Regions from separate parts of the Escherichia sp. XD33 genome, predicted to be linked through region 1. Evidence: predicted binding sites of a transcription regulator. Region 1 holds the regulator's gene; each other region holds the start of a gene.
What was found. The regulator PhoB, encoded in region 1, activates phosphate uptake and scavenging genes when phosphate is short. The targets are predictions, from matches to a motif close to CTGTCATAAAACTGNCNNAT.
Positions count from the first base shown of each region.

Region 2: a site for PhoB is predicted at 2,188-2,207, ahead of kdgR (DNA-binding transcriptional regulator KdgR). Genes of this name have one in related genera too.
Region 3: a site for PhoB is predicted at 4,173-4,192, ahead of ugpB (sn-glycerol-3-phosphate ABC transporter substrate-binding protein UgpB). Genes of this name have one in related genera too.
Region 4: a site for PhoB is predicted at 3,031-3,050, ahead of opgB (phosphatidylglycerol--membrane-oligosaccharide glycerophosphotransferase). Genes of this name have one in related genera too.

Region 1 is NZ_JAENDM010000020.1:21,625-29,286, reverse strand. Features, by position in the region: gene proY (proline-specific permease ProY) at 1-738, opposite strand, end outside; gene brnQ (branched-chain amino acid transporter carrier protein BrnQ) at 814-2,133, opposite strand; gene phoR (phosphate regulon sensor histidine kinase PhoR) at 2,540-3,835, opposite strand; gene phoB (phosphate response regulator transcription factor PhoB) at 3,893-4,582, opposite strand; gene sbcD (exonuclease subunit SbcD) at 4,772-5,974, shown strand; gene sbcC (exonuclease subunit SbcC) at 5,971-7,662, shown strand, end outside.
Region 2 is NZ_JAENDM010000013.1:75,763-83,424, forward strand. Features, by position in the region: gene htpX (protease HtpX) at 1-623, shown strand, start outside; gene K0778_RS10245 (MFS transporter) at 669-2,042, opposite strand; gene kdgR (DNA-binding transcriptional regulator KdgR) at 2,219-3,010, shown strand; gene K0778_RS10255 (YobH family protein) at 3,153-3,392, opposite strand; gene mgrB (PhoP/PhoQ regulator MgrB) at 3,551-3,694, shown strand; gene K0778_RS10265 (YebO family protein) at 3,769-4,056, shown strand; gene K0778_RS10270 (DUF2627 domain-containing protein) at 4,726-4,869, shown strand; gene cspE (transcription antiterminator/RNA stability regulator CspE) at 4,882-5,091, shown strand; gene rlmA (23S rRNA (guanine(745)-N(1))-methyltransferase) at 5,257-6,066, shown strand; gene mntP (manganese efflux pump MntP) at 6,063-6,629, opposite strand; gene K0778_RS10290 (DUF986 family protein) at 7,058-7,516, opposite strand; gene manZ (PTS mannose transporter subunit IID) at 7,571-7,662, opposite strand, start outside.
Region 3 is NZ_JAENDM010000006.1:23,474-31,135, reverse strand. Features, by position in the region: gene ugpC (sn-glycerol 3-phosphate ABC transporter ATP binding protein UgpC) at 1-911, opposite strand, end outside; gene ugpE (sn-glycerol-3-phosphate ABC transporter permease UgpE) at 913-1,758, opposite strand; gene ugpA (sn-glycerol-3-phosphate ABC transporter permease UgpA) at 1,755-2,642, opposite strand; gene ugpB (sn-glycerol-3-phosphate ABC transporter substrate-binding protein UgpB) at 2,740-4,056, opposite strand; gene livF (high-affinity branched-chain amino acid ABC transporter ATP-binding protein LivF) at 4,453-5,166, opposite strand; gene livG (high-affinity branched-chain amino acid ABC transporter ATP-binding protein LivG) at 5,168-5,935, opposite strand; gene livM (branched chain amino acid ABC transporter permease LivM) at 5,932-7,209, opposite strand; gene livH (high-affinity branched-chain amino acid ABC transporter permease LivH) at 7,206-7,662, opposite strand, start outside.
Region 4 is NZ_JAENDM010000042.1:28,568-36,229, reverse strand. Features, by position in the region: gene K0778_RS19410 (threonine/serine exporter ThrE family protein) at 1-496, shown strand, start outside; gene K0778_RS19405 (threonine/serine exporter) at 487-960, shown strand; gene dnaT (primosomal protein DnaT) at 1,067-1,606, shown strand; gene dnaC (DNA replication protein DnaC) at 1,609-2,346, shown strand; gene yjjA (DUF2501 domain-containing protein YjjA) at 2,395-2,889, shown strand; gene opgB (phosphatidylglycerol--membrane-oligosaccharide glycerophosphotransferase) at 3,143-5,434, shown strand; gene K0778_RS19380 (zinc-binding alcohol dehydrogenase family protein) at 5,573-6,595, opposite strand; gene K0778_RS19375 (GntR family transcriptional regulator) at 6,734-7,639, shown strand.

The DNA.
Region 1 (7,662 bases):
GAACACCAGAATACGCATCGGCACGGAGTTAATCGCACGCGGTATCGATTTCTCAGGATCTTTCGCTTCACCGGCGGTAATCCCGATAATTTCGATCCCACCGTAAGCAAACATCACCATTTGCAACGACATTACCATGCCAAGCCAGCCGTTACTGAAGAAGCCGCCGTTGCTCCACAGGTTATGAATACCGGTCGGTTGCCCGCCGTTGCCAATCCCCCAGATGATGATGCCGAAACCGGCGACAATCATGATGATGATGGTGGCGACTTTAAAGAACGAGAACCAGAATTCCAGCTCACCGAATACCTTCACGCTCATCAGGTTTACGGCGCAAATGATCAGCACCACGCTCAGTACCCAAATCCAATGCGGCACCGTCGGGAACCAGACACCCATATAGATACCAAAAGCGGTCACATCGGCGATGGCGACAATAAGGATTTCAAAGCAGTAGGTCCAGCCGGTAATGTAACCTGCCAGCGGGCCGAGGTTTTCCTGCGCATAACGCGAGAAAGAGCTGGCGGCCGGGTTATGTACCGACATTTCCCCCAGCGCACGCATAATGATATACGCCGCGATACCACCGATAATATAGGCCAACAACACGCTCGGACCGGCCATTTTGATGGCGTCTGCCGAACCGTAAAACAGCCCGGTGCCAATTGCTGAACCCAGTGCCATAAAGCGTATGTGGCGGGTACTTAGCCCACGCTTTAGCTTGTTCTTACTTTCCATCAATTCCTAACCCATCAACACAATAAAAAACCACGGGGCATCGCAGCCCCGTGGTTAAAACAAATGTTCAGTGATTTAGTGAGCGCTGGAGGTCACCTGACGACCTGCCGCGCGATCCCAGATAATGGCCAGAACCACCATCACCACTGTTGGCATTAACCACGCCAGACCTTGTTCGGCCAGCGGTAAACGCTGCGCCCAGGACGGTAAGATATCGCTGAATGCAGATGCTTTGATCCCGTCGAGAATACCAAAAAGCAGGCTGATAAACATCGGCGGAGCAATCACGCGGGACGAATTATGCCACCATGAGCGTGTAAAACTTAATACAACCAGTGCGATACACGGCGGATAAATAGCGGTCAGCACCGGTACGGAGATCTGGATCAGCTGGCTTAAGCCGAGGTTAGAAACCACCATCGAGAAGCCGCCGAGGATAAACACCAGCGTACGATAAGAGAGCGGTACGTACTGGGCAAAGAATTCTGCACAAGCACAGGTCAGGCCAACTGCCGTTACCAGGCAGGCGATGAAGATTAACGCCGCCAGCAGGAAGCTACCGCCGCCGCCAAAGGTGTGCTGAACGTAAGCATGCAGAATAGCAGCGCCGTTTGCAGACTGATCGACCAGCGACGCGCTGTCTGACCCCAGACGGAACAGCGCCAGGTACAGCAGAGTCAGACCAACACCCGCCATCAGGCCAGCCCAGACGGTATAACGGGTCAGCAGACGCGCTTCGGTAACGCCACGAGAACGCGCCGCGTTAACAATAACGATACCAAACACCATTGCGCCCAGCGTATCCATGGTCAGATAGCCGTTAACGAAGCCGTTAGAAAACGCAGCGTTTTGATAAGCCTCAGTCGCCGTGCTGATAGAACCCGCCGGCCAGACAATAGCGGCAACAGACAGGATGACCAGCGCGATAATTTTCAGCGGCGCAAGGAAGTTGCCCACGGTATCCAGCAGCTTGCCCGGATAGAGCGAAACCAGAATAACGATAGCGAAATAGACCAGGCTGTAGATAAACAGCGGCAGCGCGGAATCACCCGTCAGCGGCGCAATCCCCACTTCAAAGGAAACGGTAGCTGTACGCGGCGTAGCGAAAAGCGGCCCCACCGCCAGGTAACAAACCGTTGCCAGCAGTACGCCAGCGACTTTACCGATTGGCGTGCTGAGGCTGTCAACACCGCCGCCAACTTTTGCCAGCGCCACTACCGTTAATACCGGCAGGCCAACGGCAGTAATGAGGAAGCCGAATGCCGCAGTCCAGACGTGTTCGCCTGCCTGTAAGCCGACCATTGGAGGGAAAATAATGTTACCTGCGCCGACGAACAACGCAAATGTCATAAAGCCCAGAGCGATGATATCGCGCGATCTTAATTGATGGGTCATAAATCATACTGCCTGTGGATGTGGTGTTGTAACGTTAAATTTTTGTGCCAATCCCTGGGGATGATACAGCGGTATATTTAAACAATTTTAGCGGGAAATACTCCCAACCAGGCGCGGCGAAGAATAGTTTTTCGATTTACCGCGTTAATGCAGTCAGTATGACAGCACCTGAAGCGCAATTTAAACGCTTATAACGTTTTAAAGCAAGGAGGGATCTAAAAACCAGAGGTATATAGCGATAAGAAATCACCAACCAGTATAAAACACTATTTCCGTGAAAAAGACATGGCTAATCATGCGAACAAAAAATCACCAACCGTTGTAAAATCTAACGCCCGTATTTTGACTGCAAAGAAAATAAGCCAGCATCGACTGGCTTATGGCAATAAAAGATGACAAAGGCGGATTAATCGCTGTTTTTGGCAATTAAACGTTCCGGGATAACAAAACTGAAACGTGTTCCTTTTCCTACTGTACTCTCAATATTCAGGCGACTTTCGTGATGATTCACAGCATGTTTCACGATCGCTAACCCTAATCCGCTACCGCCGGTTTGCCGGGAACGCGCTTTATCAACGCGATAAAAACGCTCGGTCAGGCGCGGAATATGCTCCGGTGCAATGCCCGGTCCGTTATCTTCAACGCTAAATTCGGCACCGTGCGGCACTCGCTGCCAGCGTACGGTGATATGCGTGCCTTCCGGCGTATGATTCACGGCGTTATAGACCAGGTTCGAAATCGCACTGCGTAGCTGATCTTCGTTGCCAGACACCTTGAGGCCGTTATCTATCTCAAAGGTAAATGTCTGTTTTTTCTGACTCAGAGTCTGAGCCTCGCGCTCAACAACGCGCAGCATCATCGGCACATCAACCTTTTCATTGAGCAAATGCGTCGGTGCGGCTTCTATTTTCGACAGCGTCAGCAATTGCTTCACCAGTCCTTCCATCCGCTGGGTCTGCTCGCGCATGGTGTGCAACGCTTTTTCGCGTACCGCGCCTTCCAGCGGCTGCTCATTCATCATCTCCAGGTAACCCTGTAACACGGTCAATGGCGTACGTAACTCATGGCTCACGTTGGCAAAAAAGTTACGCCGCGCCCCTTCCAGTTGATGCATTTGCGTGACATCACGCGCCACCATCAGCAACTGTTTGTGGGTATAAGGCATGACGCGAATTTCCAGATGCCGCCCGGTGTTGAGCACCAGATTGAGCGGGCGAGAAAAATCACGCGTTTTCAGATATTGCGTAAACTCCGGGTAACGCAGTAGGTTAAGGATGTTCTGCCCGTTATCTTCCGGCCAGCGCAAACCAAGAATTTGTTGCGCCAGACCGTTACACCAGAAAATACCGCCCTCTTCCGTGGTCAGCACCACCGCGTCGGGCAGCGACTCCGCGCCGCTACGAAAGCGTTTAATCAGATTGCCCAGTTCACGGCGGCGTTTTTTATTTCGCAGCTGCATCTGGTGTAAGCCGTATAGTAGCGGTTCCCAGCTACCACGCCCCGGTGGCGGGGTCATACTGCGATCCACCCACAGCCACCATGAAAGGCGCAATAAATTCCAGAAATGCCAGATAAGCAGTCCTGTTACCGATGCCAGCAAAAACCAGGGCAGGTAACCAAAAAATGCACCCAGGATGAAAGCCGGGAGGCAGCAAAGTAGCAGCTCCAGCACCAGCCTTTTCCACGACAGCCGTTCCAGCACGTAAGATACTCCAGTTAAGAAATCATAAGCCCTGCTCTGCGTCCGATGAGCAAGGCGTTAAAAGCGGGTTGAAAAACGATATCCTGTACCGCGCACGGTCTGCACCATGCGGTCATGCCCGCCGGGCTCCAGTGCTTTACGCAGGCGACGAATGTGGACATCGACCGTGCGGTCTTCCACATACACGTTAGTTCCCCAGACGTGGTTTAACAGCTGCTCGCGGCTGTACACGCGCTCAGGATGCGTCATAAAAAAGTGCAGCAGTTTAAATTCTGTCGGCCCCATCTCCAGCGGCTCTTCGCCCGCCATCACTCGGTGAGATGTCGGGTCGAGACTTAATCCCTGCATCTCAATCACCTCTTCCACCGCCATTGGCGAAATACGGCGCATTACCGCTTTGATTCGCGCCACCAGCTCCTTCGGCGAAAACGGCTTGGTGATATAGTCATCCGCGCCGGTTTCAAGGCCGCGCACGCGATCTTCTTCTTCCCCTCTGGCGGTCAACATCACCACTGGAATATCCCGGGTCATCGACTCGCGCTTGAGGTGTTTGATGAACTGGATACCGGAGCCGCCAGGTAACATCCAGTCAAGGAGAATTAAATCCGGCCAGGGTTCATTCAGTTGATTCACAGCACTGTCATAATCTTCCGCTTCGACCGGCTGAAAGCCATTTTGTTCGAGCACGAAGCAGACCATTTCGCGAATTGGAGCTTCATCTTCTACGACCAGAATACGTCTCGCCATGATTTGCCCTGTTGTAATAAATAGGTTGCGATCATTAATGCGACGTCATTATGCGTCAGATTTATGACAGATTTATGAAAAGCTCGTCGCACATATCTTCAGGTTATTGATTTCCGTGGCGCAGAAAAAAGCAAATGGCACATCTGTTTGGGTATAATCGCGCCCATGCTTTTTCGCCAGGGAACCGTTATGCGCATCCTTCACACCTCAGACTGGCATCTCGGCCAGAACTTCTACAGTAAAAGCCGCGAAGCTGAACATCAGGCTTTTCTTGACTGGCTGCTGGAGACAGCACAAACCCATCAGGTGGATGCGATTATTGTTGCCGGTGATGTTTTCGATACCGGCTCGCCGCCCAGTTACGCCCGCACGTTATACAACCGTTTTGTTGTCAATTTACAGCAAACTGGCTGTCATCTGGTGGTACTGGCAGGAAACCATGACTCGGTCGCCACGCTGAATGAATCGCGCGATATCATGGCGTTCCTCAATACTACCGTGGTCGCCAGCGCCGGACATGCGCCGCAAATCTTGCCTCGTCGCGACGGGACGCCAGGCGCAGTGCTGTGCCCCATTCCGTTTTTACGTCCGCGTGACATTATTACCAGCCAGGCGGGGCTTAACGGTATTGAAAAACAGCAGCATTTACTGGCAGCGATTACCGATTATTACCAACAACACTATGCCGATGCCTGCAAACTGCGCGGCGATCAGCCTCTGCCCATCATCGCCACGGGACATTTAACGACCGTGGGGGCCAGTAAAAGTGACGCCGTGCGTGACATTTATATTGGCACGCTGGACGCGTTTCCGGCACAAAACTTTCCACCAGCCGACTACATCGCGCTCGGGCATATTCACCGCGCACAGATTATTGGCGGCATGGAACATGTTCGCTATTGCGGCTCCCCCATTCCACTGAGTTTTGATGAATGTGGTAAGAGTAAATATGTCCATCTGGTGACATTTTCAAACGGCAAATTAGAGAGCGTGGAAAACCTGAACGTACCGGTAACGCAACCCATGGCAGTGCTGAAAGGCGATCTGGCGTCGATTACCGCACAGCTGGAACAGTGGCGCGATGTATCGCAGGAGCCACCTGTCTGGCTGGATATCGAAATCACTACTGATGAGTATCTGCATGATATTCAGCGCAAAATCCAGGCATTAACCGAATCATTGCCTGTCGAAGTATTGCTGGTACGTCGGAGTCGTGAACAGCGCGAGCGTGTGTTAGCCAGCCAACAGCGTGAAACCCTCAGCGAACTCAGCGTCGAAGAGGTGTTCAATCGCCGTCTGGCACTGGAAGAACTGGATGAATCGCAGCAGCAACGTCTGCAGCATCTTTTCGCCACGACGTTGCATAGCCTCGCCGGAGAACACGAAGCATGAAAATTCTCAGCCTGCGCCTGAAAAACCTGAACTCATTAAAAGGCGAATGGAAGATTGATTTCACCCGCGAGCCGTTCGCCAGCAACGGGCTGTTTGCCATTACCGGCCCAACCGGTGCGGGGAAAACCACCCTGCTGGACGCCATTTGTCTGGCGCTGTATCACGAAACTCCGCGCCTCTCTAACGTTTCACAATCGCAAAATGATCTCATGACCCGCGATACCGCTGAATGTCTGGCGGAGGTGGAGTTTGAAGTGAAAGGTGAAGCGTATCGCGCGTTCTGGAGCCAGAATCGGGCGCGTAACCAGCCGGACGGTAATTTGCAGGTGCCACGCGTAGAGCTGGCGCGCTGCGCCGACGGCAAAATTCTCGCCGACAAAGTGAAAGATAAGCTGGAACTGACAGCGACGTTAACCGGGCTGGATTACGGGCGCTTCACCCGTTCGATGCTGCTTTCGCAGGGGCAATTTGCTGCCTTCCTGAATGCCAAACCCAAAGAACGCGCGGAATTGCTCGAGGAGTTAACCGGCACTGAAATCTACGGGCAAATCTCGGCGATGGTTTTTGAGCAGCACAAATCGGCCCGCACAGAGCTGGAGAAGCTGCAAGCGCAGGCCAGCGGCGTCACGTTGCTCACGCCGGAACAAGTGCAATCGCTGACAGCGAGTTTGCAGGTACTTACTGACGAAGAAAAACAGTTAATTACCGCGCAGCAGCAAGAACAACAATCGCTAAACTGGTTAACGCGTCAGGACGAATTGCAGCAAGAAGCCAGCCGCCGTCAGCAGGCCTTGCAACAGGCGTTAGCCGAAGAAGAAAAAGCGCAACCTCAACTGGCGGCGCTTAGTCTGGCACAACCGGCACGAAATCTTCGTCCACACTGGGAACGCATCGCAGAACACAGCGCGGCGCTGGCGCATATTCGCCAGCAGATTGAAGAAGTAAATACTCGCTTACAGAGCACAATGGCGCTTCGCGCGAGCATTCGCCACCACGCGGCGAAGCAGTCAGCAGAATTACAGCAGCAGCAACAAAGCCTGAATACCTGGTTACAGGAACACGACCGCTTCCGTCAGTGGAACAACGAACTGGCGGATTGGCGTGCGCAGTTCTCCCAACAAACCAGCGATCGCGAGCATCTGCGGCAATGGCAGCAACAGTTAACCCATGCTGAGCAAAAACTTAATGCGCTTGCGGCGATCACGTTGACGTTAACCGCCGATGAAGTTGCTACCGCCCTGGCGCAACATGCTGAGCAACGCCCACTGCGTCAGCGCCTGGTCGCGCTGCATGGGCAGATTGTTCCCCAACAAAAACGTCTGGCGCAGTTACAGGTCGCTATCCAGAATGTCACTCTGGAACAGACGCAACGTAATGCCGCACTTAACGAAATGCGCCAGCGTTATAAAGAAAAGACGCAGCAACTTGCCGATGTGAAAACCATTTGCGAGCAGGAAGCGCGCATTAAAACGCTGGAAGCCCAGCGCGCGCAGTTACAGGCGGGTCAGCCTTGCCCACTTTGTGGTTCCACCAGCCACCCGGCGGTCGAGGCGTATCAGGCGCTGGAGCCTGGTGTTAATCAGTCTCGATTACTTGCGCTGGAAAACGAAGTTAAAAAGCTCGGTGAAGAAGGTGCGACGCTACGTGGGCAACTGGACGCCTTAACAAAGCAGCTTCAGCGTGATGAA
Region 2 (7,662 bases), on a different contig from region 1:
GTCAGGCAGGGATCGCTATGCCGCAAGTGGCTATCTACCATGCGCCGGACATCAACGCTTTTGCAACCGGTGCGCGCCGTGATGCCTCTCTGGTTGCTGTCAGCACCGGTTTGCTGCAGAACATGAGCCCGGATGAAGCCGAGGCGGTAATTGCTCACGAAATCAGCCACATCGCCAATGGTGATATGGTTACCATGACGCTGATTCAGGGCGTGGTGAACACCTTCGTTATCTTTATTTCCCGTATTCTGGCGCAGCTTGCCGCGGGTTTTATGGGCGGAAATCGTGATGAAGGTGAAGAGAGCAACGGCAACCCGCTGATCTACTTTGCGGTTGCAACGGTTCTGGAACTGGTGTTTGGTATTCTGGCGAGCATTATCACCATGTGGTTCTCGCGTCATCGTGAATTCCATGCTGATGCCGGTTCGGCAAAACTGGTTGGTCGCGAGAAAATGATTGCCGCGCTGCAGCGCCTGAAAACCAGCTATGAACCGCAAGAAGCAACCAGCATGATGGCTTTCTGCATTAACGGTAAGTCGAAATCGCTCAGTGAGTTGTTCATGACTCACCCGCCGCTGGATAAACGAATTGAAGCTCTGCGTACGGGTGAATACCTGAAGTAATATGAAGTAAATACTAAAAAGCGCGTCCTGATCGACGCGCTTTTTTTATGCCCTGGATCGTGGCTGAGTGATACGTAAACCACTGACACAGGCAGCAATCACTGCCAGAATAGCCGCAGCCATCAGCGAAACGTGCGTACCATTATCACCGAACTGATTTAGCATCAGCGCCACCAGTGCCGCGCCGCTACTCTGACCCAGTAGACGAGCCGTTCCTAACATGCCACTGGCTCCACCGCTACGTTCGCGAGGAGCGGAGGTAATAATGGTGTGGTTATTGGGTGACTGGAACAAGCCAAATCCAGCGCCACATAAGATCATCGGCCAGATAATATTGATATCCGCAGGTGACGCGGGCAGCAGAACCAGGGAAAAAAGCCCCGCAGCCATGATGAACAACCCTAGAGCACCCAGCAATCCTGCATGTACGCGTTCAATCAAATAGCCTGCCAACGGAGCCATCACCATCGTTGCTAACGGCCACGGTGTCAGAAGTAAACCTGTTTCGACTTCACTACGCCCGAGCACGGTTTGCAGGTAAAAGGGCAGGGAAACCATTGCCAGCATTTGTGCGCAGAAAGAGCAAACAGATGTGCAAATAGAAAGTGAAAACAGCGGGATACGCAGTAAATCCACCGGTAGCAGCGGTACGGGAAGAGAAAGCTGGCGGCGAATAAAGAAAATACCAACAACAACCATTACCACCAGTTCCGCAGCAATTAACGTCAGCGATTGCCCCTGAGCGAAACCACTCAACGCAGTGATAAGCAGGCCGAAGGTTAACGCGTTCATCACGGCGCTGGGCAGGTCGAAACGGGGTTTACTGGCGCGAGAACCATTGGGTGGCAGAAAACGCATCGCCAGAAGCAGGGCGATAATACCTAACGGTACGTTGATTAAAAATAACCATTTCCAGGATGCGATGGAGAGGATTGCTGCAGCAATTGTCGGCCCGGCAGCAGAAGAGATGGCAACAATAAACGAGTTTATGCCCATCCCTCTCCCCAGAAAACGTTGTGGATAGATCAGGCGGATAAGTGCGGTATTAACGCTCATCAACGCTGCACCGCCGAAACCTTGTATGACACGCGCAAGGGTGAGCATTTGCAGCGAATCAGAAAGGGCGCAGAACAGTGAAGACAACAGAAAAACGACCAGACCGCATTTATAAATACGTCGATAGCCAAACATATCGCCCAGAAACGAAAACGAGAGCAGGGAGATGACAATGGCGATTTGATAGGCGTTCACTACCCAGATGGAACTGGCTGGCGTGGCATGAAGGTCCGTGGCGATTGTTGGCAGGGCGACGTTGGCGATTGCGCCGTCAAGGACAGCCATCGAAATACCAATCACAATGGTTAATATCGCACCGTATCGCTGGGGCAATGGCAGGCCGTCGGCCTGAACTTTTGGCATAGGAATTTTATATCTTTGGTGAATAATCAACAGGGGTATGATTCTAGCACTGATATTCACGGTGGATGTCGCAGAATTGTAACTAACCGGCAAAAGATGGATTGCGACCACCCTGGTGCGAAATTATAATAAAAAACAGTTCTGATTTTTATAAAACACTCGCAATGAGGTGATAAATGGCTAACGCAGATCTGGATAAACAGCCTGATTCTGTATCTTCCGTGCTAAAAGTTTTTGGCATTTTGCAGGCGCTGGGTGAAGAGCGCGAAATAGGGATAACCGAGCTGTCGCAGCGCGTCATGATGTCAAAAAGCACCGTTTATCGCTTTTTACAGACCATGAAAACCTTAGGTTATGTGGCGCAGGAAGGGGAGTCGGAGAAATATTCCCTGACCCTGAAATTGTTTGAACTGGGCGCTCGCGCGTTACAAAACGTCGATTTAATTCGTAGCGCAGATATCCAGATGCGTGAGATCTCCCGCCTGACCAAAGAAACTATCCACCTCGGCGCACTGGACGAAGACAGTATTGTTTACATTCACAAAATTGACTCTATGTACAATTTGCGCATGTATTCACGGATTGGGCGTCGTAATCCGCTGTACAGCACCGCGATTGGTAAGGTACTGCTGGCATGGCGCGATCGCGATGAAGTGAAGCAAATTCTTGAGGGCGTGGAGTATAAACGCAGTACCGAGCGGACCATCACCAGTACAGAAGCGTTATTACCCGTTCTGGACCAGGTGCGCGAGCAGGGGTATGGCGAAGATAACGAAGAGCAGGAAGAAGGGCTGCGATGCATTGCGGTACCGGTATTTGATCGCTTTGGCGTGGTCATTGCCGGTTTGAGCATCTCCTTCCCGACGTTGCGTTTCTCTGAAGAGCGTTTACAGGAATATGTCGCAATGTTGCATACCGCAGCGCGCAAAATTTCTGCCCAAATGGGTTATCACGACTATCCGTTCTGATGAGAGTAAGAACCTGTCGGAATATCAAACAGACAGGTTCTTTATTTAGCATGAGAAAAATAAAGTTGAAGGTGCGTTATATTAAACGCGCTTGCTATAAGAATATTTTACTCATGAGTGAGAATCTGGTTATTTATTACCCTTAAACATTATCGACCACGATATTGCTTTTACGTAACAGTGGGCAATCTGTTATCCCCAAGAAACCACTTTTAGTGTGCAAGTATTGGACCGTGCTGGTGCCTCTGGCAGTCAGATAGGTACATTGCAAACCTAATCCTGCGGCATTCTCTTTGCTTCCAATCAAAACGCCATATCCGCTGAGTAATAATCCTATCCATACCAGTGCTATCAGCATAACTGTGCGAATGATGAATCGCATTACAACCTCTTCTCTTTTTATGTTCGCTTAATCGTAGCGGCAATATGCGCTGAAGCAAGCTACTCATTCCGAAAAAGCACGAATATCGACATAGTTAGGCGCTGTTTAACTAACGCATGCTAGTTTAATGACATAAGGTAGGTGAAGCGGAGATTGGAGTGAAAAAGTTTCGATGGGTCGTTCTGGTTGTCGTGGTGTTGGCTTGCTTGCTGCTTTGGGCGCAGGTATTCAACATGATGTGCGATCAGGATGTACAATTTTTCAGCGGAATTTGTGCCATTAACCAGTTTATCCCGTGGTGATATCATTTTTTCAGCACTAGATTTTCTTCCTCTCCAGCAGTGGTAGAATAGCGCCTCTACTCAGAGGTGGTGAAATGAACGAAGTTGTAAATTCAGGCGTGATGAACATTGCGTCTTTGGTTGTATCGGTGGTGGTTCTTCTTATCGGGCTCATCTTGTGGTTTTTTATCAATCGTGCCAGTTCTCGGACTAACGAACAGATTGAACTGCTTGAGGCGTTGCTGGATCAGCAAAAACGTCAAAATGCACTGTTACGTCGTTTGTGCGAAGCAAACGAACCAGAGAAAGCAGATAAAAAGACCATTGAGAGTCAAAAATCGGTTGAAGACGAAGATATTATTCGCCTGGTCGCCGAACGATAATCCTTCCTCAATCTTGAGTAACCCCGTCGTTGAAGGGTTACTCAATTCATCCTGATTATACGCACTGTCATGGTGCAACTGCTTCAAATTAAAACTCTGGTCTGACTTCAAATAATTGTCATATTATTTATTTGCGTAACGGGATATCAGAAAAAGATATTTTCCTCATTAATTTATTAGGATGTTTACATCAGATTTGTGATTAAGCGTGGTATTATTTATTAGCGAAACGTTTCTCTCTCGATTTTTTTGCTCACTCATCAATTTTTCTTATTTTAAATTTACAATCCCTTTGGGGGTTGACTTCTCTTTAGGGTAATTGATAGCCGTTAACTGACTGTTTTATGAGAAAAAGTGATATAACTTTTTATTCATTGCATAGCAGAAAATGTGATATTGCACGCACTATGTAATAACTTCTCCCACTGGCCTGGAACAACTGAACTTATTGAACTATGTTAGAAACTACGCCAGTTTAAGTATCTGCCTGAACTGGCAAGGTTAAGCACAATGATATATCGGCGCGTATTCCGTTGCATAAGTGTGCAAAAAAAGTGGAAGACGTATCGAGATTTGTGCGTCTGATCGAGACATGTTTAAAAATGGCTTGCCATAATTAACGTTGTATGTGATAACAGATTTCGGGTTAAACGAGGTACAGTTCTGTTTATGTGTGGCATTTTCAGTAAAGAAGTCCTGAGTAAACACGTTGACGTTGAATACCGCTTCTCTGCCGAGCCTTATATTGGTGCCTCATGCAGTAATGTGTCAGTTTTATCTATGTTATGCCTGCGGGCGAAGAAAACAATCTAAGGAATTTTTCAAATGGCAAAGATTAAAGGTCAGGTTAAGTGGTTCAACGAGTCTAAAGGTTTTGGCTTCATTACTCCGGCTGATGGCAGCAAAGATGTGTTCGTACACTTCTCCGCTATCCAGGGTAATGGCTTCAAAACTCTGGCTGAAGGTCAGAACGTTGAGTTCGAAATTCAGGACGGCCAGAAAGGTCCGGCAGCTGTTAACGTAACAGCTATCTGATCGAATCCACTGATCTGAAGTGTGAATACGCTTCAATCTCGCTATAAAGCCTCGTCGAATGCGAGGCTTTTTACTATGCTTTATCTTCGCTCCTGGCGTTCGGATATTTGCCCGCCGCGTGATTCGCGTTACACTTGCGGCCTTTAGTATCCTGCCGGAGTTGTAATGTCGTTTTCCTGTCCACTTTGCCATCAGCCTCTTTCGCGTGAAAAAAACAGCTATATCTGTCCCCAGCGACATCAGTTTGATATGGCGAAAGAAGGGTATGTCAATCTGCTGCCCGTTCAGCATAAACGGTCTCGTGATCCGGGCGACAGCGCGGAAATGATGCAAGCACGCCGCGCATTCTTAGATGCCGGACATTATCAGCCGCTGCGTGATGCAATTGTCGCCCAACTGCGGGAACGGCTTGATGAAAAGGCCACGGCGGTGCTGGATATTGGCTGTGGTGAAGGGTATTACACACACGCATTTGCCGATGCGTTGCCCGAAATCACCACCTTTGGCCTGGATGTCTCGAAGGTAGCGATAAAAGCGGCGGCGAAACGCTATCCGCAGGTCACTTTTTGTGTCGCTTCCAGCCACCGTTTGCCGTTTTCCGATACCAGTATGGACGCCATAATACGTATTTACGCGCCGTGTAAAGCAGAAGAATTAGCGCGAGTAGTGAAGCCCGGCGGTTGGGTCATTACTGCCACGCCGGGACCGCGACATTTGATGGAGCTGAAGGGACTGATTTACAATGAAGTACATCTTCATGCACCTCATGCAGAACAACTGGAAGGTTTTACATTACAGCAGAGTGCTGAGTTGTGTTATCCGATGCGTCTTCGCGGTGATGAAGCCGTCGCATTATTGCAGATGACGCCGTTTGCCTGGCGTGCGAAGCCAGAAGTCTGGCAAACACTGGCAGCAAAAGAAGTGTTCGACTGCCAGACGGACTTTAATATTCACCTCTGGCAGCGTTCTTATTAACCGTGGAAGTGCGTCCAGAGGATCTGGACGCCGATGCCGATCAGTACCAGCCCGCCGAGAATTTCCGCTTTTTTCCCAATAATTGAGCCGATAAAGCGACCAACCATCATCCCTAATGTCGACATAATCAAGGTTGCACAACCAATGGCCAATGCGGTCGCGATAATGTTGACCTGAAGGAAAGCAAGACCAACACCCACAGCCATGGCATCCAGGCTGGTGGCAATCGCGGTGGTTACCAGTAGCCAGAAACCGTGCCGACGGCGCGGCTCTTCATCTTCATCATCTGCGCCACGAAAACCCTCAATAATCATTCGCCCGCCGAGGAATATCAGCAGCACAAACGCAATCCAGTGATTCCATTCAAGGACAAACCGGCTGGCTAACATGCCCATTCCCCAGCCGATCAGCGGCGTCAGGGTTTCGACGGCACCAAAAATAAGGCCGGTTCGCAATGCTTCAGAAAATTTCGGTTTATGGAGGGTGGCACCTTTACCGATTGATGCAGCAAATGCATCCATCGACATACCAAACGCAAGAAGAACAGTAGCAGTGATATTCATGACAATGTCCTGACCGGGGTATCCATAAAACACATCATCGCCCCCAGCAAACATGCATACATGAACAACAAGCCGCGATGGTTTTCGCGTTCATGCAGGCATAGCGATTGATGTGCATATGGTCTCGCCTGACTGAAAGTATTCAGTCCGTACGTGCCACGTTTTGCAACGAGTATGTTGACACGTACATTTCCGGAATCTGGAAATCGGCTACTCCCCAAATGAGGGCGCAACCTTAACATATTTTGAGAATATAAAACAACTGTTGGAATATATTATTTCATTGCTTTATTGATAACGATTTACATTTAGATTTATATATCAATGAAACGTTAAAATAAATAACAAATAAGGGAAGAGGTAATATAGCCTAAGCTATGTCTGATTATTAAAAATACACTAAACATAGCTTTGGCTAAATTCATAACTTATTGAGTTGAAACGAGAAGCTTATAAATTTTTTCCAGATCGTCGATATTTCGAACGCGGATTAACAGCCGACGCTGTTCTAATTGCATCACCAACACGCCATCTTCCGACAAGTTCATCGCTTTGATTCGGCTATATTCAATCCAGACATTGGCGAAGAAAAAACCTTTTTGTTTAAAGATGATCTTCGGAACGCGGATCCAGAATATATAAAAACCCATCAGAGCCAGTGCGCTTAATAACCATGTCGTTATTAACGCACCATGATTCGTGACGTTGTTATAGATAAGAATGACAATCAATCCGACGAAGATAACGCTATCGATGCGACCACGCCGGAGCAAAGGAATTGCCAGCAGGGTGGGGCCATTACGGCGGGGCATGATGAACTGATCGTAGATCGCGAAGGCCAGGAGTGCGGCGATGAAAAGAATCAGTACCAGGTCCGTGATTGTCATTAATCCTCCAGATAAAAAAACGGGGCCAAAAGGCCCCGGTAGTGTACAACAGTCTTACAGTCCCAGCAGGCCGCAAGCGTAACCAGCGATACCGATGACGAAGAAGCCAACGATGATCCACAGCGGGTTAACTTTTTTGCGCAGTA
Region 3 (7,662 bases), on a different contig from region 1:
ATCTCCAGCGTGTCCATCACCATCGGTACGCCGCCTTCTGCCTGCGAGCTTAGCGCAATATGTTCCGGGCGAATGCCGAGAGTCATTTTACGCCCGGCATACTGACGGTAGCCACCGTTTAGCGGCAGCTCAATACCGCCGTCCAGTTCGAAATGCGTGCCTTCGTTATTCACGCGGCCTGTCAGCAGGTTCATCGCCGGACTGCCGATAAAACTCGCTACAAACAGGCTGGCGGGCTTTTCGTAGACTTCAACTGGTGTGCCAATCTGTTCGGCAACACCGCCGTTCATCACCATTACTCGCTGGGCGAGCGTCATCGCTTCAACCTGATCGTGAGTAACGTAGAGTGAAGTCGTTTTCAGGCGACGGTGCAACTGTTGCAGTTCAAGACGCATCTGCACGCGCAGCTTGGCATCGAGGTTAGAGAGCGGCTCATCAAACAGGAACACCGCCGGATCGCGCACAATCGCGCGGCCCATCGCCACACGCTGGCGCTGACCGCCGGAAAGCTCGCGCGGGCGACGTTTGAGCAGACCGTCCAGCTCCAGAATGCGCGCCGCTTCTTTAACGCGCTCGGCAATTTGCTGCTTGCCCATGCCGCGAATTTTCAGCCCCCACGCCATGTTTTCTTCGACACTCATATGCGGATAAAGCGCGTAGTTCTGGAACACCATCGCAATCCCGCGATCTTTTGGCTCCATTTCAGTCACGCGCTGGTCGTTGATCCAGATATCGCCTTCTGTCACCCGCTCCAGCCCGGCAACCATGCGCAGCAGCGTCGATTTCCCGCAGCCAGACGGCCCGACCATCACGATAAATTCGCCATCCGCCACATCAAGGGTCAGCGGTTTAATGACCTGGGTTTTACCATCCCAGCTTTTGGTTACTGCCTGTAATTTCAGTCCTGCCATCTTATTTCTCACTATCGACCAGGCCGCGCACGAAGGCACGCTGCATCACTAAAACAATCACCACCGGAGGGATAAGCGTTAACAACATCGCCGCCATCACTGAGTTCCATTCCGTGGTGCCTTCGCCTGTAGCGATCATCCCTTTGATCCCTGCCACGGTGGTGCCGAGATCCACATCGGTAATAATCAACAACGGCCACAAATACTGATTCCAGCCGTAGATAAAGGTGATCACAAACAGCGCCGCCAGATTAGTTTTGGAGAGCGGAAAAACGATGTCGCAAAAGAAGCGCATTGGCGATGCGCCGTCGATCCGCGCCGCTTCCACCAGCTCATCCGGCAGCGTCATAAAGAACTGGCGGAACAGGAAAGTAGCGGTCGCCGAGGCCATCAGCGGCAGCGTTAAACCGGCGTAGCTGTCGAGCATCTGCAGGTTGGCGATGACTTCCACCGTCGGGAAGATACGTACTTCAACCGGCAGCATCAGGGTGATAAAAATCATCCAGAAGAAGAGGTTACGTAGCGGAAAACGAAACCAGACAATGGCAAATGCCGAGAGCATCGAGACGGTAATTTTGCCGAGCGTAATGCTGAACGCCATCACAAAGCTGTTAAGCAACATCCGCCAGAACGGCGCGCTATTCGTGCCTACCCCGTTCACCCAGATGTTGTGGATGTTTTCCAGCAGATGTGTGCCGGGGATGAGCGTCATCGGCGCGGCATAGACGGCCTGTTTATCCAGCGTCGCCGCGACAAACGCCACGTACAGCGGGAAGAGGATCACCGCGATCCCGAGGATCAGCATGGTATGGCTGAATATCGTCAGCCACGGACGGTTCTCAATCATTGGTAACGCACCTTGCTTTCAACATAGCGGAACTGCACCACCGTCAGCACGATGACGAGGAACATCAACACCACCGACTGTGCGGCAGACGAAGCCAGATCCAGTCCGGTAAAACCTTCGCGGTAGATCTTATAAATCAGCGTCGTGGTGGCCTGAACCGGCCCGCCGGACGTGGCGGCGTCGATCACCGGGAAGGTGTCGAAGAAGGCATACACCAGGTTCACTACCAGCAGGAAGAAACTCACCGGGGCGATAAGCGGCAGCGCAATCTTAAAGAAGCGGCGAATCGGCCCTGCACCGTCGATGGCTGCGGCTTCGATCAACGAACGGGGAATGGATTGCAGCGCGGCATAGAAGAACAGGAAGTTGTAGCTGATTTGCTTCCATACTGAGGCAAACACCACCAGAAACATTGCCTGACCGCTGTTTTGCGCGTGGTTCCAGTCGTAGCCGAACTCCGCGAGAAAATGGGTGATCAGCCCGCGACCGGGGTTAAACAGGAAGATCCACAATACGGCGGCAACGGCGGGAGCCACGGCGTAAGGCAGCAACATTAAGGTTTGATAGAAACGGCTGCCGCGCACGATGTACTCCACCAGCGCCGCAAAGAACAGCGATACCAGCAAACCGCTGACGGTGACAAAGGTGCTGAATTTTATCGTCGTCCAGAAGGAGTCGAGATAGTAGCTGTCATGGAACAGCGTGACGAAGTTATCCAGGCCGACAAACTGGCTGGAGAAACCAAACGGATCGACGCTTTGTAGCGAGTACCACAACGCTTCGCCCGCAGGCCAGATAAAAAAGATAACGGTGATGATGAGCTGCGGCGCGACCAGCAGATAAGGCAGCCAGCGCGAGCGGAACACCGGACGGGATGATGACATTACGGTTAATTCCTGAACTGTGCCGGATGCGCTTCGCTTATCCGGCCTACACGCGATGCCAGGTCAGATAAGCGAAACGCATCCGACATTACACTGATTAAGACTTCGTCGATTTCTCAAAGCGGCGCAGCAACTGATTTCCACGCTCAACGGCGGTATCCAGTGCCTGCTGTGGTGTCTTCTTACCGGTCCACACGCTCTCCAGCTCTTCATCCACAATCACGCGGATCTGCGGCATGTTGCCCAGACGCAGCCCTTTGGTGAACGGCAACGGCGGCTTATTCAGCATCTGACGCGTCGCGGTATCCGCCCCTGGGTTTTTCTCATAAAAGCCCTGCTCACGGGTCAGGTCATACGCTGCTTTGGTGATTGGCAGATAACCGGTTTTCTGATGCCACTCGGCAGCGTTTTCTGGCTTCGCGAGGAAATCGAGGAACTTCGCCACACCGGTATACGTTTCTTTATCTTTACCCTGCATCACCCACAGGCTGGCTCCGCCGATAATGGCGTTTTGTGGCGCATCTTTCGCATCGGCGTCGTAAGGCATCATGCCTACGCCGTAGTTAAATTTGGCGTACTCGCGAATGTTGGCAAGAGAACCGGAAGAGGCGGTGGTCATCGCGCAATCACCGTTATAGAACTTCTCGGTGGATTCATCCTTACGACCGACGTAGCTGAAGTCGCCCTTCTTGTTCATCTCCTCGAGCATGGCGATGTGTTTCACCTGCTCCGGCTTGTTGAACTCCAGCACCGCGTCCGTGCCGTCAAAGCCGTTGTTTTTGCTGGCAAACGGCAGACCGTTCCAGGCGCTAAAGTTTTCCAGTTGGATCCAGCCCTGCCAGCCGCTGGCGTAGCCGCACTTCATGCCGGAGGCTTTCAGTTTCGCGGCATAGTCCGCCAGATCCTGCCAGGTTTTCGGCGGTTGTTCCGGGTCTAATCCTGCTTTCTTGAAGGCGTCTTTGTTGTAATAGAGAACGGGGGTCGAGCTGTTGAATGGCTGGGAGAGTAAGTGGCCCGTTTTGCTGTCGGAGTAGTAACCGGAAACCGTCGGCACAAACTGCGACTCATCGAATTGAATCCCCGCCTCTTTAAACACGTCATATACCGGTTTAATGGCTTTCGATGCCATCATGGTGGCGGTGCCAACTTCATAAACCTGCAAAATAGCCGGAGCGTTGCCGGTACGAAATGCGGCAATCCCCGCGCTTAAATTCTGTTCGTAGTTGCCTTTATAGGTCGGTACAATTTTGTAATCCGGATTTTCGGCGTTAAAACGTTGGGCCAGAGAATCCACCTCTTTACCCAGTTCCCCTTCCATAGAATGCCAGAACGGAATGGTCGTCACTGCCTGTGCATTCCCCATTAACGCCAGTCCGAGCGCCAGTGCTGAAGCTGTATAATGTAACGGTTTCATCGTTTATCTCTCTTGTTGTACCGAATGCGCGAATTCACGCGTTTTATGCTCGCGGGGTAACATGACATGCTCGAATTACAGAAAAATAACTTTTTTGTTACATTTGTAAGATAGTAAGGTGTCAGAAAGATGACAAGGCGGTGACGGCGTGGGTGAGGGAAAATGGGAGATGGGGCACGGATAAGCGGAAAAATAGAAGGTCTGAATCAAACTCTACAGATTACTCATCGTTTCATGCCAGATGCGGCGTAAACGCCTTATCCGGCCTACAAGATCGTGCAAATTCAATATATTGCAACTCACCCAGTAGGCCTGATAAGCGCAGCGCATCAGGCAATTTTACATTTGTCACCTGTCTCAAAGGAGTCTTTTGACTCCTTATCAATCAACGTGTTATTACCCGCCTAAATACGCACTTCTCACTGCTTCGTTCGCCAGCAGCACGTCGCCGGTATCGGAGAGCACCACATGGCCGTTTTCCAGCACGTAGCCGCGATCCGCCAGCTTTAGCGCCTGGTTGGCGTTCTGCTCGACGAGGAAGATAGTCATCCCCTGCTCGCGCAGCTGCTCGATGGTGTCGAAAATTTGCTGGATGATAATCGGCGCAAGACCGAGCGATGGCTCATCAAGTAGCAGCAAACGCGGATTGCTCATCAGCGCGCGACCAATCGCCAGCATCTGCTGTTCACCGCCGGACATGGTGCCCGCCCGCTGAACACGGCGCTCATGCAGACGTGGAAACAGTTCATACACCCACTTTATGCGCTCCTGAAACTGGTCACGTTCGGCAAAGAAGCCGCCCATCGCCAGGTTCTCTTCCACCGTCATCCGCGAGAAGACGCGACGCCCTTCCGGGACAATCGCTACCGCTTCGCGCATGATTTTCGCCGTCTGCCAGTCGGTAATGTCTTTATCATCAAACACAATTCGCCCGCTGGTGGCGCGCGGATCGCCGCATAACGTACCAAGCAAGGTGGTTTTCCCCGCCCCGTTCGCGCCAATCAGCGTGACAATCTCGCCCTGATTGATATGCAAGCTCACCTCATGCAGCGCCTGGATTTTGCCGTAGTGGGCGCTGACTTTGTCAAAGGACAACATGACTTTTTCCATCTTATGCCTCACCTAAATAGGCACGGATCACGTCCGGGTTATTACGGATTTGCTCCGGCGTACCGTTTGCCAGCGGCGTCCCCTGATTGACCACGTAAATTCGGTCCGAAATTCCCATCACCAGCTTCATATCGTGTTCAATCAACAAGATAGTGGTGTTGTGATGATTGCGCAGTTCGGCAATCAGCTCATCCAGCTCTTTGGTTTCTTTTGGGTTAAGACCTGCCGCCGGTTCGTCGAGCATTAAAATCTCCGGCTGCGTCACCATGCAGCGGGCAATCTCCAGACGGCGTTGATCACCATAGGCCAGGTTACTCGCCTGACGGTTGGCGTGTTCCAGCAAACCAATGCGCTCAAGCCAGGTGGCGGCGCGGTCGAGCGCTTCGCTCTGGGCGCGACGGAAAGAAGGCGTTTTCAACAGGCCAGAGAACAGCCCGGTTTTCAGTTGTTGATGCTGCGCCACCAGCAAGTTTTCAATCACCGTCATTTCACGGAACAGACGCACATGCTGGAAGGTGCGCACCACGCCCATGCGGGCGATTTGCTGCCCCGGTAAACCTTCCAGGTGCTGATTGCGCAGTAAAATGGTGCCGCCGGTGGGTTTGTAGAATCCGGTCAGACAGTTAAAAACCGTGGTTTTTCCGGCACCGTTAGGGCCGATTAACGAGACGATCTCCTGCGGGTACAGTTCAAGATTGACGTTGTTCACCGCCAGCAGGCCGCCGAAGCGCATCATCAGGCCGTTCACAGATAATAATGGCTGACTCATGCCTGCTCTCCTTTCGCTGCGCCGTTTTTCAGCTTCAGTTGCGGGCGCGTCATGGGCAGCAAGCCCTGCGGACGCCAGATCATCATCAGCACCATCAAACCACCGAGCATTAACATGCTGTATTCGTTGAAATCACGCATCAATTCGCGCGATACCACCAGCAAAATTGCCGCCAGAATCACCGCAAACTGCGATCCCATACCGCCGAGCACCACTATCGCCAGTACAAACGCCGATTCAGCAAAGGTGAAGGATTCCGGGCTGACAAAGCCCTGGCGCGCAGCAAACAGCGTTCCGGCAAAACCGGCAAACGCGGCACTGATGGTAAAGGCGGTCAGCTTGATACGACGCGGGCTTAAGCCCAGCGAACGGCAGGCAATTTCATCTTCACGCAATGCTTCCCACGCACGCCCCAGCGGCATCCGCAGCAGGCGGTTAATGACAAACAGGCTTAGCACCACCAGCAGCAACGCCACCAGATACAGGAAGATGACGCGATCGGAGGGATCGTATTTCAGGCCAAAGAAATTACTGAACGTGTCCCAGCCGCCTTCACGAGCGGTACGGCTGAACTCAAGGCCGAAGAAAGTCGGTTTCGGGATCTGACTGATTCCGTTCGGGCCGCCGGTAATTTCGGTGTTATTGAGCAGCAATATGCGCACAATTTCGCCGAAGCCAAGGGTAACGATCGCCAGATAATCACCACGCAGACGCAGCACCGGAAAGCCGAGCAGGAAGCCCGCCGCCGCTGCCATTAACCCGGCAATCGGCAGACAAGTCCAGAAGCCCAAGCCGTAATAGTGATTGAGCAGCGCAAAGGTGTAAGCGCCGATGGCGTAAAAACCGCCGTACCCCAGCACCAGCAGACCAGAAAGACCAACAACCACATTCAGCCCGAGACCGAGGATAATGTAGATCATGGTCAGAGTGGCGATATCCACCGTCCCACGTGACACCATAAACGGCCACGCCACCGCAAGCACCAGCAGCGCCACGAGGAACAGTTTCTGCTTCACCGTAGAGCCATCAATGGCGGGCAGAATAAACTTCGGTCCGGAAACACTTTTCAACCCTTTCTGGAAAGCAGGTCGCAAAAGCTGAAAGAAAAAGACCACCGCCGTGCCGATAAACACCCACTGCCAACGGACATCCGAAGCGCTGTCGACCACCAGTTTGGTGCCATCCAGCTCCAGTTGCACGCCCATAAAGACGCCAGCGAGGACAAAGAACATCGCGGCAGAGAGCAGCGCCATTGCAATATGCATCGGTTTCATACTTTCTCTACCTCCGGGCGACCCAGAATACCGGTCGGCATCACCAGCAGCACCAGAATCAGCAGGGCAAATGAAACCACATCCTTATATTCCGTACTCAGATAGGCAGAAGAGAGCGCCTCCGCAATCCCCAAGATCAGCCCGCCAATCATCGCCCCTGGAATGCTGCCAATCCCACCGAGCACCGCAGCGGTAAAGGCTTTCATCCCGGCCATAAAGCCGATATAGGGGTTAATGACGCCATAGAACTGACCGAGCAGTACGCCAGCCACTGCCGCCATCGCCGCGCCAATAACAAAGGTCAAAGCAATCACCCGGTCGGTGTTGATGCCAAGCAGGCTCGCCATTTTCAGATCTTCCGCGCAGGCACGACAGGCGCGCCCCATACGGGAATAGCGAATGAAAATCGTCAGCGCCAGCATGGCGAGGAAGGTGACAATCCAGATCACCGCC
Region 4 (7,662 bases), on a different contig from region 1:
GGAGCATCATCTGCTGGATTACAAAGGCGTAGAGAAACGATTTAGCCAAATTCAGCCATTACGTTACCCAAGATGGCTGGTAGCCTTAATGGTTGGCCTTTCTTGCGCCTGTTTCTGTAAACTCAATAACGGTGGCTGGGATGGTGCCGTCATCACCTTCTTTGCCAGTACGACCGCGATGTATATCCGCCAGCTGCTGGCACAACGTCATCTTCATCCACAGATCAACTTTTGCCTTACCGCTTTCGCCGCCACCACCATTTCCGGATTGCTTTTGCAACTCCCCACTTTCAGCGATACACCCACCATTGCGATGGCCGCCAGCGTTCTGCTGCTGGTGCCGGGCTTTCCGTTGATTAATGCCGTCGCCGATATGTTTAAAGGCCACATCAATACCGGACTGGCACGCTGGGCGATCGCCAGTCTGCTGACGCTGGCTACCTGCGTCGGCGTGGTGATGGCACTGACGATTTGGGGGCTACGCGGATGGGTGTGATCGAATTTCTGTTAGCGTTGGCGCAGGATATGATCCTCGCCGCCATTCCTGCGGTCGGCTTTGCGATGGTGTTCAACGTTCCCGTTCGGGCGTTACGCTGGTGTGCGCTGCTTGGCGCGATTGGTCATGGTTCACGAATGATCTTAATGACCAGCGGGCTGAATATTGAGTGGTCAACTTTTATGGCTTCTATGCTGGTCGGCACCATTGGTATTCAATGGTCGCGCTGGTATCTGGCGCATCCGAAAGTGTTTACCGTGGCGGCCGTTATCCCTATGTTCCCGGGCATATCGGCTTATACCGCAATGATTTCGGCGGTAAAAATCAGCCAGTTAGGTTACAGCGAACCGTTGATGATTACCCTGTTAACCAACTTTCTTACAGCTTCATCGATTGTTGGTGCGTTATCCATCGGTCTTTCCATTCCTGGATTATGGTTGTACCGCAAGCGCCCTCGCGTATAAAATTGCCTCGCTTAAGCACACGGATGAGAGACAGCCTCCTCTCCTCCGTGTGTTACTATAAAAGTTATCTCCCTTCTCGTTCATCGTTCCATATTTGAGAAACAGTATGTCTTCCAGAGTTTTGACCCCGGACGTCGTTGGTATTGACGCCCTGGTACACGATCACCAAACCGTTCTGGCAAAAGCTGAAGGCGGTGTGGTTGCCGTATTTGCTAACAATGCCCCGGCGTTTTATGCCGTCACGCCTGCACGCCTGGCTGAACTGCTGGCGCTGGAAGAAAAGCTGGCGCGTCCGGGAAGCGATGTCGCTCTGGACGATCAACTCTATCAGGAACCGCAAGCCGCTCCCGTTGCTGTCCCCATGGGGAAATTCGCCATGTATCCGGACTGGCAACCCGATGCCGACTTTATCCGCCTGGCGGCGCTATGGGGCGTGGCGCTAAGAGAGCCGGTGACCACCGAAGAACTGGCCTCATTCATTGCCTACTGGCAGGCGGAAGGTAAAGTCTTTCACCATGTGCAGTGGCAACAAAAACTGGCGCGCAGCCTGCAAATCGGTCGTGCCAGCAACGGCGGACTGCCGAAACGAGATGTGAATACGGTCAGCGAACCTGACAGCCAAATTCCACCAGGATTCAGAGGGTAACGATGAAAAACGTTGGCGACCTGATGCAACGCCTGCAAAAAATGATGCCTGCCCATATCAAACCTGCATTCAAAACGGGTGAAGAGCTACTGGCCTGGCAGAAAGAACAAGGGGCGATCCGCTCCGCCGCTCTCGAACGTGAAAATCGGGCGATGAAAATGCAGCGCACCTTTAACCGCTCCGGTATTCGTCCACTGCATCAGAACTGCTCCTTTGAGAACTATCGCGTTGAGTGTGAAGGGCAGATGAATGCGTTAAGCAAAGCGCGCCAGTATGTCGAAGAGTTTGACGGCAACATCGCCAGCTTCATCTTTTCTGGTAAGCCAGGAACCGGCAAAAACCATCTGGCGGCGGCAATCTGCAACGAGCTGCTGCTACGCGGTAAATCCGTATTGATCATCACCGTGGCCGATATTATGTCGGCGATGAAAGATACCTTCAGGAATAGCGGTACCAGCGAAGAACAACTGCTTAACGATCTGAGCAACGTTGATCTGCTGGTGATCGATGAGATCGGCGTGCAGACCGAATCGAAATACGAAAAAGTGATCATCAACCAGATCGTCGATCGCCGCTCTTCTTCCAAACGCCCAACCGGGATGCTGACCAACAGTAATATGGAAGAGATGACCAAGTTGCTGGGCGAACGCGTGATGGACCGTATGCGCCTGGGTAACAGTTTGTGGGTGATCTTCAACTGGGATAGCTACCGTAGCCGGGTAACAGGTAAAGAGTATTAATCCCCGTTTCTGGCGGTATACTGCGACACAATTCCACCTTGAGTAATGATGATGAAAACTGTTAAACATCTTCTGTGCTGTGCCATTGCCGCCAGCGCATTAATTTCCACCGGGGTGCATGCTGCGTCCTGGAAAGATGCGCTCTCCAGCGCCGCCAGCGAACTTGGCAACCAAAACAGCACGACACAGGAAGGCGGTTGGTCGCTCGCGTCATTAACTAACTTGCTTAGCAGCGGGAACCAGGCCTTAAGCGCAGATAACATGAACAACGCCGCAGGCATTCTGCAATACTGCGCGAAGCAAAAGCTGGCGTCGGTAACCGATGCCGAAAACATCAAGAACCAGGTGCTGGAAAAGCTGGGCCTGAACAGTGAAGAACAAAAAGAAGACACCAACTATCTGGATGGCATTCAGGGTTTGCTGAAAACCAAAGATGGTCAGCAACTCAATCTGGATAACATCGGAACGACTCCGCTGGCAGAAAAGGTGAAAACCAAAGCCTGCGATCTGGTGTTAAAGCAGGGGCTGAACTTCATTTCCTGAACCGCGAAACGCCGCGTTTTAGCTGTTACCCGGCTGACGCGGCTCTCTCCTGCCCTTTTCCCTGCTCCTGGACGGTTTTCCCCCTGTTACACGGGAAGCGACCGCGATCAAAAAAGTCTGTTTATAAACTAATTCCTAACAACATCGCATTTTTTTGACACTAGAATTGCAGCAATATGGCGACGCCATTACATTGTGCTTCTCAAAAAGCTTAAACGTTGGCTAAACGGCCCGGTTTAGTGAGGATCGCCCGTTGTCAGAACTACTCTCTTTCGCCCTTTTTCTCGCCTCTGTGCTGATTTACGCATGGAAAGCGGGACGTAACACCTGGTGGTTTGCAGCCACATTAACGGTGCTGGGGCTATTTGTCGTTTTAAATATCACCCTGTTTGCCAGCGACTATTTTACTGGCGCTGGTATTAACGACGCGGTTCTCTATACCTTAACCAACAGCCTGACCGGTGCTGGCGTCAGCAAATACATCCTGCCGGGTATCGGCATTGTGCTGGGGCTGACAGCGGTGTTCGGTGCGCTGGGCTGGATCCTGCGCCGTCGTCGCCATCATCCGCACCATTTTGGTTACAGCCTGCTGGCGCTCTTACTGGCGCTGGGTTCGGTGGACGCCAGCCCGGCATTTCGTCAGATAACGGAACTGGTGAAATCCCAGTCACGCGATGGCGACCCGGACTTTGCGGCTTATTATAAAGAGCCGTCGAAAACTATCCCTGACCCGAAACTCAACCTGGTTTATATCTACGGCGAAAGTCTCGAGCGGACCTATTTTGATAACGAAGCTTTCCCGGATCTCACGCCTGAACTGGGCGCGTTGAAAAATGAAGGCCTGGATTTCAGCCACACGCAGCAGCTGCCGGGAACAGATTACACGATTGCGGGCATGGTGGCTTCTCAGTGCGGCATTCCGCTTTTTGCCCCATTTGAAGGTAACGCCTCCGCTTCTGTTTCCAGCTTCTTCCCGCAGAACATCTGTCTGGGCGATATCCTGAAAAACTCGGGTTATCAGAACTATTTCGTGCAGGGCGCGAATCTGCGTTTTGCCGGTAAAGATGTGTTCCTGAAGTCGCATGGCTTCGACCACTTATACGGCTCAGAAGAGCTGAAAAGCGTGGTAGCCGACCCGCACTATCGCAACGACTGGGGATTCTACGACGATACCGTTCTCGATGAAGCGTGGAAAAAGTTTGAAGAGCTTTCCCGCTCAGGTCAGCGATTCTCACTGTTTACCCTGACAGTCGATACCCATCACCCGGATGGTTTTATCTCGCGTACCTGTAACCGCAAAAAATATGATTTTGACGGTAAGCCGAACCAGTCATTCAGCGCGGTAAGTTGCAGCCAGGAGAATATCGCGGCGTTTATCAACAAAATCAAAGCGTCACCGTGGTTTAAAGATACTGTCATCGTCGTCTCTTCTGACCATTTAGCGATGAACAACACGGCGTGGAAATACCTCAATAAGCAGGATCGCAATAACCTGTTTTTTGTCATTCGTGGCGACAAGCCGCAGCAAGAGACGCTGGCAGTGAAGCGTAACACGATGGATAACGGCGCGACGGTGCTGGACATTCTCGGTGGCGATAACTATCTCGGACTTGGTCGTAGCAGTTTATCCGGGCAGTCAATGTCGGAAATCTTCCTCAATATCAAAGAGAAAACATTGGCGTGGAAGCCGGATATCATCCGCCTGTGGAAATTCCCTAAAGAGATGAAAGAGTTCACCATCGACCAGCAGAAAAACATGATTGCCTTCTCGGGTAGCCATTTCCGTTTGCCGCTGCTGTTGCGGGTTTCAGACAAACGCGTGGAACCGCTGCCGGAAAGCGAATACTCAGCACCGCTGCGTTTCCAGCTGGCCGATTTCGCTCCACGCGACAATTTCGTCTGGGTTGACCGTTGCTACAAGATGGCACAACTCTGGGCTCCGGAACTGGCACTTTCCACCGACTGGTGTGTCTCGCAGGGGCAGCTTGGCGGTCAGCAAATTGTTCAGCATGTTGACAAAACAACATGGCAGGGCAAAACGGCATTTAAAGATACGGTCATCGACATGGCGCGTTACAAAGGCAATGTCGATACGCTGAAGATTGTTGATAACGATATTCGCTACAAAGCCGACAGTTTCATCTTCAACGTCGCCGGTGCGCCAGAAGAGGTGAAACAGTTTAGTGGGATTTCCCGTCCAGAGTCGTGGGGCCGCTGGTCCAACGCGCAGCTGGGCGATGAAGTAAAAATCGAGTACAAGCATCCGCTGCCGAAGAAATTTGACCTGGTGATTACCGCCAAAGCATACGGCAATAACGCCAGCCGTCCTATTCCGGTACGCGTAGGCAATGAAGAACAAACCCTTGTGCTGGGCAATGAAGTGACCACCACCACACTGCATTTCGATAACCCAACCGATGCCGACACACTGGTAATTGTGCCGCCGGAACCTGTCTCAACCAACGAAGGGAATATCCTCGGACACTCGCCGCGTAAGCTCGGGATCGGCATGGTGGAAATTAAAGTTGTGGAACGTGAAGGGTAATTCCTGACTGATGTGTAGGTCGCATAAGGTGCGACCTACACACCTTCTCCGGCCTACAAAACATCATTGAGAAACAGAAAAAAACAGCGCCCAACACTTCCCCGGACGCTGCATGGCAACTTTAATAATCTCGCCTTATCAGAAAGTAATTACACCTTTAATTAACTCACGATTGTTAATCACATCGCGCTCGTAGGTTTCTGCCAGCGTGGCGAACGGATAGCGATGGGTTAACATCATGTCAGCAGTGATTTTTCCTTCCGCCATCAGTCGACCGACTTTAGCAAAATCTTCCGGCGTGGCGTTGCGGCTGCCCATCATCGTCGTTTCTTTTTTATGGAATTCCGGATCGGAGAACTGCAACTCACCTTTAAACAGGCCGACAAATACCACCGTGCCGCCGTGACGAATCAGATTCACGGTGTTATTCATCGCATGTTGATTACCTGTCGCGTCGATCACTTTCTGCGCCAGCGAACCACCAAACTGCGCCCGCAACTGCGCGTCAAAATCTTCGGCTGACGGGTCCAGCACGGGCAACTCCAGACGCGTTGCCACATGTTCACGGCGCGCCGGACTGGTATCCGCCACCACCACCTGTGCGCCATCGGCTTTAGCGATTGCCGCCGCGCCCAGACCGATTGGCCCCGCCCCGACCACCAGCACCTGCTCGCCGGGAGCAATGGCTGCGCGACGCACCGCATGAGCGCTAATAGCGAAAGGTTCAATCAATGCGGCCGCCTGCGGGTCAATACCGTCTGCGGGCAAAATGTTCGCCACCGGCACGCTCAAATACTCACTAAAACCGCCATCCTGATGCACGCCAATGACTGAAATTTTTTCACAGCAATTGGTACGCCCGCTTTTACACGCCGGGCATTGCTGACAAGAAATATACGGAATTACCGCAACTTGCTGTCCGATATTAAAATTGTGAATGTTTTTTCCTGATTCAATAATCTCCCCACATATTTCATGGCCTAAAACGCGTGGATAGCTAAAAAATGGTTGATTGCCCGCCCAGGCATGAATATCTGTACCGCAAATCCCGACGGTTTTAATTTTAATTAATGCTTCATTATCGCCTGGCACCGGTCTTTCCCGGACTGTCCATACTAAATTCTTTATTTCCTGACAAATTAATACTTTCATTGTGGACATGATTCACCGCTCCTTTTATTTTATGACTTTCAGATATCGTCGAATTTATAAGAGCACCTGAATTTACCCATAAAATATGCGGATGATCACGCATAAAAATGTTTTAAATCGGTTTTTAATGCCGGACTGGAGGGAAGAATGAGTCGTTCGCAGAATTTACGTCATAACGTCATAAATCAGGTGATTGAAGATATGGCGAGGGGCAATATTCCTTCTCCGCTGCCTTCACAAAGTGGGCTGGCAGAAATGTATAACATCAGTCGCACTACGGTACGCCACATACTCCAGCATTTAAGCGCATGTGGCGTGCTCACCCTGGTGGGGAAAAATTATGTTATCGCCCGCAAACCCGAACAGAACGATGGATTTGATTGCATCACGGCCTCGCTGAAAGAGCAAAACCGTCTTTTCGAGCAGGCATTTTTCACCATGATTAACCTGCGCCAGTTACGCGCGGGAGAAAGCTTTTCCGAACTTCAGCTGGCGCGAGCGGCAGGCGTCAGTCCGGTAGTAGTACGAGAATATCTTTTGAAATTCGGTCGTTATAATCTTATTCAAAGCGAAAAGCGCGGCCAGTGGAGCATGAAGCAGTTCGATCAATCCTACGCCGAGCAGCTGTTTGAGCTACGCGAAATGCTCGAAACACATTCCCTGCAACACTTTCTCAACCTTCCCGATGACGATCCCCGCTGGTTGCAGGCGAAAACCATGCTCGAACGTCACAGGACATTGCGCGACAGCATTGGCAGCAACTTTCGGATGTTTTCTCAATTAGACCGTGATTTTCATGCCATGCTGTTATCCGCTGCTGACAACATCTTTTTTAATCAATCACTTGAAATTATCTCGGTGATCTTTCATTTTCACTATCAATGGGATGAAAGCGATCTCAAGCAGCGCAATATCATTGCTGTTGATGAGCATATGACCATTCTCAGCGCCCTGATTTGCCGTAGCGATTTAGATGCAATAACGGCATTGCGAAACCATCTGGATACCGCCAAACAATCAATGATTCGTTCCATCAGGCAACATCACCGATAAATTAAGTACAGATTAAAAACATT